Regions from separate parts of the Fictibacillus sp. b24 genome, predicted to be linked through region 2. Evidence: a T-box and tRNA genes for the amino acid it is inferred to sense, from the RefSeq annotation. Region 2 holds a T-box; the other holds one or more tRNA genes.
What was found. The T-box of region 2 lies ahead of argS (arginine--tRNA ligase). A T-box ahead of a tRNA ligase gene usually reads a tRNA of that ligase, here a tRNA-Arg.
Positions count from the first base shown of each region.

Region 1: it encodes a tRNA-Arg, which carries the amino acid that the T-box ahead of argS (arginine--tRNA ligase) is inferred to sense. The anticodon was not compared.

Region 1 is NZ_JAUCES010000005.1:1,310,033-1,313,455, forward strand. Features, by position in the region: gene QUF49_RS06625 (GerMN domain-containing protein) at 1-68, shown strand, start outside; gene QUF49_RS06630 (XTP/dITP diphosphatase) at 593-1,372, shown strand; gene QUF49_RS06635 (metallophosphoesterase family protein) at 1,357-1,899, shown strand; tRNA gene QUF49_RS06640 (tRNA-Gly) at 1,971-2,044, shown strand; tRNA gene QUF49_RS06645 (tRNA-Arg) at 2,234-2,310, shown strand; gene QUF49_RS06650 (hypothetical protein) at 2,474-2,614, shown strand; gene ilvE (branched-chain-amino-acid transaminase) at 2,863-3,423, shown strand, end outside.
Region 2 is NZ_JAUCES010000005.1:1,923,349-1,926,771, forward strand. Features, by position in the region: gene argS (arginine--tRNA ligase) at 33-1,715, opposite strand; T-box leader at 1,760-1,967, opposite strand; gene QUF49_RS09860 (hypothetical protein) at 2,015-2,296, opposite strand; gene QUF49_RS09865 (MATE family efflux transporter) at 2,384-3,423, shown strand, end outside.

The DNA.
Region 1 (3,423 bases), 610 kb from region 2:
ATGAAAAAGGCAAGGAACTTACAGCACCGGTTTCAAGACCAAAAGAAGTAAATACAGGTGAATTTTAAAATCAAATAGGTTGTGATACAGTAAAGAGACGAGAGAATCGTCTCTTTTTTAATGAGGTATGTTGTTCTGTAAGTAGATGATTTCCGTTTCAGCCGCTCCCTTTCCGCGGGGCGACCGGTGAGCCCCTTGCCGCTTTGCACCTTTAAGGGTCTCACCTGATCACTCGTCCCGCAGGAGTCTCGCGCCTTACACTCCAATCAACTTGTCAATGAAGAATGGACAAACACAAACAAATGAATGAAACAAATTATTTAAAAGAGGGCCAATTAAAGGCTGTTATCTTTTGTAGTTATTGAAAAAATAGTTGATTTTAGTTCTTGTTGTCTCTTTCTAGGGGTGTGCTGTGAGCTGCATTGTCTGCTAGCGAGAAATAGCAGTGAAGGGACTTTTTCGCCTTTTGACCAGTGAAAAGCCTCTCAGGTGGCACCTATTGCAGCAAACTTTTGGAAGGGTTTTTTTAAAAAAGTTTGTGCTTTCACTCCTTATTTTTCTTTTCTTCTTTGACGGTTGAATGGAGTGTAAGATGCGAGACTCCTGCGGGACAGGCGGGCAGGTGAGACACTTATACGTGAAACGTACAAATGTGGCTCACCGCGTGCCCCGCGGAAAGCGAGCATCTGGAACGGAAATCAACTACTTCCATAACGACAAAATTTTACGAAAAGAACTATTTAGAAAACGGAGGTTTTACATAATGAAGATCTTAATCGCTACAAAAAACAAAGGAAAAGTAAAGGAATTTCAATCCATGTTTGAGAATCTTGGGTGTGAGATCCTCTCTTTATCAGATATTGAAGGAAGTCCTGATGTCGAAGAAACAGGAACGACGTTTGAAGAAAATGCTATCTTAAAAGCGGAAACAATCTCTCTCCAGATGAACATACCCGTGATAGCTGATGACTCAGGCTTAGAGATCGATGCTTTGGAAGGAAAGCCTGGCGTTTATTCCGCAAGATATGCAGGGCTGCAGAAAAGTGATGAAGATAATATGAACAAAGTTTTAGCTGAACTTCAAAACGTACCTGAAACACAAAGAAGTGCTCGATTTGTATGTGCGTTGGCTTTCGCAAGGCCGAATAGAAAGACCATTGTTGTAAAAGGTGAATGTGAAGGTGGAATTTTGAGAGAAAAAAGAGGATCTCAAGGATTTGGGTACGACCCTATCTTCTTTGTTCCTGAATTAAATCGTTCTATGGCCGAACTTGCGAAAGAAGAAAAAAATAAAATAAGCCACAGAGCTGTTGCCCTAATGAAACTAAAGAACCTGATCAATGAGGAGGATCTGCTATGGGAAAAGCCTTAATCGTTAGTGATAGTCATGGTTTAACAGATGAATTAGTAACGTTAAAGAAGCGTTTTGACAGTGAAGTTGACTTAATGATACATTGCGGTGATTCCGAATTATCGACAAATGCAGAAGAACTGTCTGGATTTGTAACTGTAAAAGGAAATATGGATTATTTAGGCGATGATTTCCCCAATGAAGCGATTGAACTGTTAGGACAAACATGTATATATATAACACACGGTCATTTGTATGATGTGAAGATGTCATACCTTTCTCTTGCTTATCGAGCCGAAGAAACTGGGGCAAAGATAGCTTGTTTTGGACACTCACATGTTGCTGAAGCCTTTGAACGTGAAGGGATGATTTTCATCAACCCAGGAAGTATAAGACTGCCAAGAGGGACATTTGAAAAGACATATGCAGTTCTTGAGATTGAAGAAGGAATAGTCTCAGTAAGTTTTTATTCACTAGATGGTATACGTATAGATCAGTTATGTAAGACCTTTGGGGAAAAGATAAATAATAAAAATAAAAAAGTTTAAGAAAATGGTTGACTCTTTTTTAGATATCATGTATATTTAGTTATGTCGTCGCGACAAGATCTAAATTGTCTGCGGGTGTAGTTTAGTGGTAAAACAAGAGCCTTCCAAGCTCTGGTCGTGAGTTCGATTCTCATCACCCGCTCCATTTGTTTTTCTCACGTTCAAATGGCACATGAAAAGTTACATCTAAAGTTTACAGATCTTACATTTAAAATGCATGTCATAAAAACATATTTGTATCCACGGTCGACAGGTGGAACAAATCACTGTGTGCCCGCAGCGCATGGTAATTGCGGAAAGCGCATTGCTATGCGGAATGGGCTCCAATACATATGTCCCAGTAGCTCAGCCGGATAGAGCATACGCCTTCTAAGCGTACGGTCGGGAGTTCGAATCTCTCCTGGGACGCCATAATACTTACATACAACAATTATCGACACACCTTATGTCCTCCATTAAAGGACATAAGGTGTGTTTTTTTGTTTGTTAATTTTTTTTTGCTCTTTTCTAAAAGAGGGATGCTGTTGAGGCATTTATTTGAATCACTTCATTGATAAGTTGATTGTAGTGCAGGGTGCGAGACTCCTGCGGGACAGGCGGGCAGGTGAGACACTTGAGAATGAAATGTCCAAATGTGGCTCACCGGCTGCCCCGCGGAAAGCGAAGCACCTGGAACGAAGATCAACTACTTTCAAAACCACCAATGATTGTGTAAGGCTCTTTTTTTATCGCACTAATTGTAAGCGCTTTATAAATGTTTACAATACGTTTTTATATGACTCAATATCCTTATGTCCATGGGAATGTAAGCGTATACAAAATAACTGAAAAGTCAGAATATAATAAAAAAACTATAAATTCATGGTTGACCCTTACGGAATATGGGCGTAATATTGTCAACAATTATTAAGTTATTTTTAAAAAATTCTAATAATTTGAAATGTAAAGAAAAGGAGGATCACGATGCAGGAGCAATGGGTTTACGTTAATGGTGAGTACGTATTAAAGGAAGACGCCAAAGTCTCAGTTTATGATCATGGATTTTTATATGGAGATGGGGTGTTTGAAGGTATTCGTGTTTACAACGGCAATGTATACCGTTTGGACGAACATCTTCAACGTTTATACGAATCGGCTCAATCCATTATGCTTAAAATTCCACACACTAAAGAAGAGTTAACAGACATCATTGTCGAAACGCTCCAGAAAAATGAATATCGTGATGCTTATATTCGATTAGTTATCTCACGAGGAAAAGGAAATTTAGGACTGGATCCTTTCTCTTGCGGCCAGCCGGGTGTCATCGTAATTGCAGAGCAGCTTGCTCTTTTCCCTAAGAAACTATATGAGACTGGCTTAGAAATCATCACGGTGGCAAGCAGAAGAAATCGTCCGGATGTATTAAGTCCTAAAGTAAAATCATTAAATTACTTAAACAATATTTTAGTCAAGATCGAAGCGAGTCTTGCAGGTGTAAGTGAAGCGCTTATGCTAAACGATCAAGGCTATGTGGCGGAAGGTTCA
Region 2 (3,423 bases):
AACACGACTTAAACAGCTGAGTCACCCATTTTTTACATTCGATTTGGTGTTTGAATCCCTAATAATCGCAGACCTTCTTTTAAAACAATCTGGACGGACGCACATAATGCCAATCTTTCGGATGTTTCAGGACTGTTTAGAATTTTATTGTTTGCATAATATTGATTAAATTTATGAGATAGCTTTAACAAATATTTTGAAATGACTGAAGGTTCTTTTCGATTGAATGCCTGTTCAACCATTGCAGGAAAATCATTTAAGATAGAAATGAGATCCCAGCTTTCTTCCTCAATTGAAATTTCTTTTGGCAGTTCCCCGTCAAAGTTTCCTTTGTTTAATAACGTCTGAATTCTTGTGGCTGTATATTGGATATAAGGACCTGTATCACCTTCAAATCTAAGCATTTGCTCAAGGGAAAATTCCACGTCGTTTCCTTTTTCATTTTTAAGGTCGTGAAATATGACTGCACCTACACCAACTTGTTGTGCCACCGTTTTTAGTTCTTCGAGTTCGGGGTTCTTCTCTCGAATGTTTTGTTCAGCTAACTGTATCGCTTCCATAAGGACTGTTTCAAGAAGTACCGTTCTCCCTTTACGAGTGCTCATCTTTTTACCGTCTTGTAAGATTAGACCAAACGGTACATGGTGCATGTTATCTGCCCAATCATGGCCAAGTTTTTTTAGGACACGTTTCACTTGTTCAAAGTGTAATGACTGTTCATGACCGACCACGTAGAAGGCTTGATCGAAGGAGTATGTGTTCTTTCTATAGATGGCAGCAGTAAGGTCACGTGTCGCATAAAGAGTTGCACCATCTGTCTTTTTAATTAGACACGGCGGAATATCGTCCCCTATTCTAACGATTTGAGCACCTTCTGACGTTTCTAACAAGTTTTTTCTCTGAAGCTCTACTACCGTTTCTTCCATCTTATCGTTAAAAAAGGATTCACCGTTGTATGAATCAAACTGTACATCCAAAAGTTCGTAAATCTTTTGAAAGGCTTTTAATGAAGCATCTTTAAACCATATCCATAATTCTGTTGCTTGCGGATCATGGTCTTCTAATTTCTTGAACCACATTCTTCCGTCGTCATTTAATGAAGGATCGTTTTCTGCCTCTTCATGAAAACGAACATAGAGCTTTGTTAATTCTTCAATCGGATTAGCTCGTACTTTTTCTTCTTCTCCCCATTTTAAGTAAGCGCAGATTAACTTTCCGAACTGAGTACCCCAATCACCGATATAGTTGATTCTTACTGTTTTGTATCCGCATTTCTCGCTGATCGATGCTAATGAGGAGCCAATCACGGTAGAGCGGAGATGGCCCATAGAAAAAGGTTTTGCGATATTAGGAGAGGAAAGATCGAAAACAATTGTTTTCTCATTTCCGAAATCATGATCTGCATAATTCTCTTTATCTTGTAATATCTTCGTTAAAAGCTCTAAAACTGCCCTTTTTTTATTAAGAAATACATTTAAATAACCGCCTGCTGCTTCTGCTTTCTCAAACTGATCTGGAATAGTTCCTGTAGCAAGCTCGCTCGCGATTTCATTCGGGGATTTCTTAAGAATCTTTGCCAGTTGAAAACAAGGAAAAGCTAGATCACCTTGATGGATTTGTTTTGGCTTTTCAATTAATTTCTCAATTTGGTCCAACGATCGATCATCAACCAGTTTATTCTTTAGAAAAATGGCAAATTGTTTTTTACCGTTCATTCTTTCTCCCTCCCAAAATAAAAAAACCGCCTCTTCTAGTTACTAGAAGAGACGGATGATTACCGCGGTACCACTCTCGTTGCCTTAAAAAGGCCGCTTGATCTGTTAACGGGATGTTCCCGGTTCGCCCTACTAATCATTTCAAGCAAACATTTCCAAAGTGCGCTTCGTCTGAATGTTGTACCAGGCTTTCACCAACCCTGGCTCGCTATGACAACTTTTACAGAGTACTCTCTTTTTCATAAATATTCTGTCATATAGTTTTTCATATTATATGAGGGTGAAAGAAAAAAGTCAACTTATTCCTTTTTATCAATATCCAAGTAATCTCTCATTTGTTTTATATATCGCTTTAACCTGAAAAGTGTTTCTGTGCGCAAGTATTTGGAAGTGAATGCTGCAGATATGGCAGATACTGAAACAAAAACTCCATGATTTGATACCCTTACAGGTATAACGCCAGTAAAGATTGTTTCACCGCTGTTTTTATATAAAAGTTCTGTAGAAACAAGCACGATTTTTTCTTCTGCTTGCTCTCCTGGCAGAACAGATTGAACTTCAAAAAGAAATTGTACGCTCATAGTTACTCCTTTACGTGGATTACATATGTTTTATGATATAATGCATTGTCTTGAATTGACAGTTTAAACAATAAAGGAAGTATGCAGATGATACAGACATATTCATTTAGAGATAAATATAAAAGTTTCATATTATTAGTCGTTCCTGTTTTAATCACTCAGTTAGGGTTATATGCTATGAATTTTCTTGATACGGTAATGAGCGGGCGTTCAGGAGCCGATCAACTAGCAGGTGTCGCTATTGGATCAAGTCTATGGGTCCCTATATTTACAGGGCTAAATGGAATCTTAATGGCACTAACTCCTATCGTTTCACAGCTTGAAGGAGCTAAAAATACTAAAGGTGTGCCTAGATCCGTCATGCAGGCTGTATACTTATCCGTTGTTGTATCGATTATTGTTCTCATACTAGGTTCATTGGTTTTAAATCCAATTTTAGGAGCTATGTCATTAGATCAAGAAGTCGAGAAAGTAGCAAGAGGCTATTTAATTGCTTTAGCTTGCGGTATTCTACCCCTTTTTTTATACGGAGCATTGCGTTCTTTTATAGATGCACTTGGTCAGACAAGAATAACGATGTTTATTACACTTATTGGATTACCTGTAAATGCTGTTTTTAATTACCTGTTGATCTTCGGTAAAGCGGGATTCCCAGAATTAGGCGGTATTGGTGCAGGTGTTGCTTCCGCGATTACGTATTGGATAACAGCTTTAATAACCGTAATCATTGTTATTAAATTCAATCCTTTTAGAGGTTATAAACTATTTCGCAAGTTTTACACCCCTTCATTAAAAGCTTGGAAGGAACAATTAAAAATTGGTGTGCCGATCGGACTTGCCATCTTTTTTGAAGTAAGTATTTTTGCAGCAGTTACTCTCCTAATGAGTGATTTTAATACGGTTACCATTGCCGCTCACCAAGCTGCGCTCAATTTTGCGTCCTTCCTCTATATGCTTCCGTTGAGCATTTCTTTCGCTCTCACCATTGCAGTTGGATTTGAGGTAGGGGCTGGTCGATTTAAAGACGCTGCACAATATAGCTATATTGGAATCATTGCAGCCGTAGGTTTTGCATTAATTCTTTCGGTCTTTCTTATCGCATTTGATGACCAAGTGGCTCGGATGTA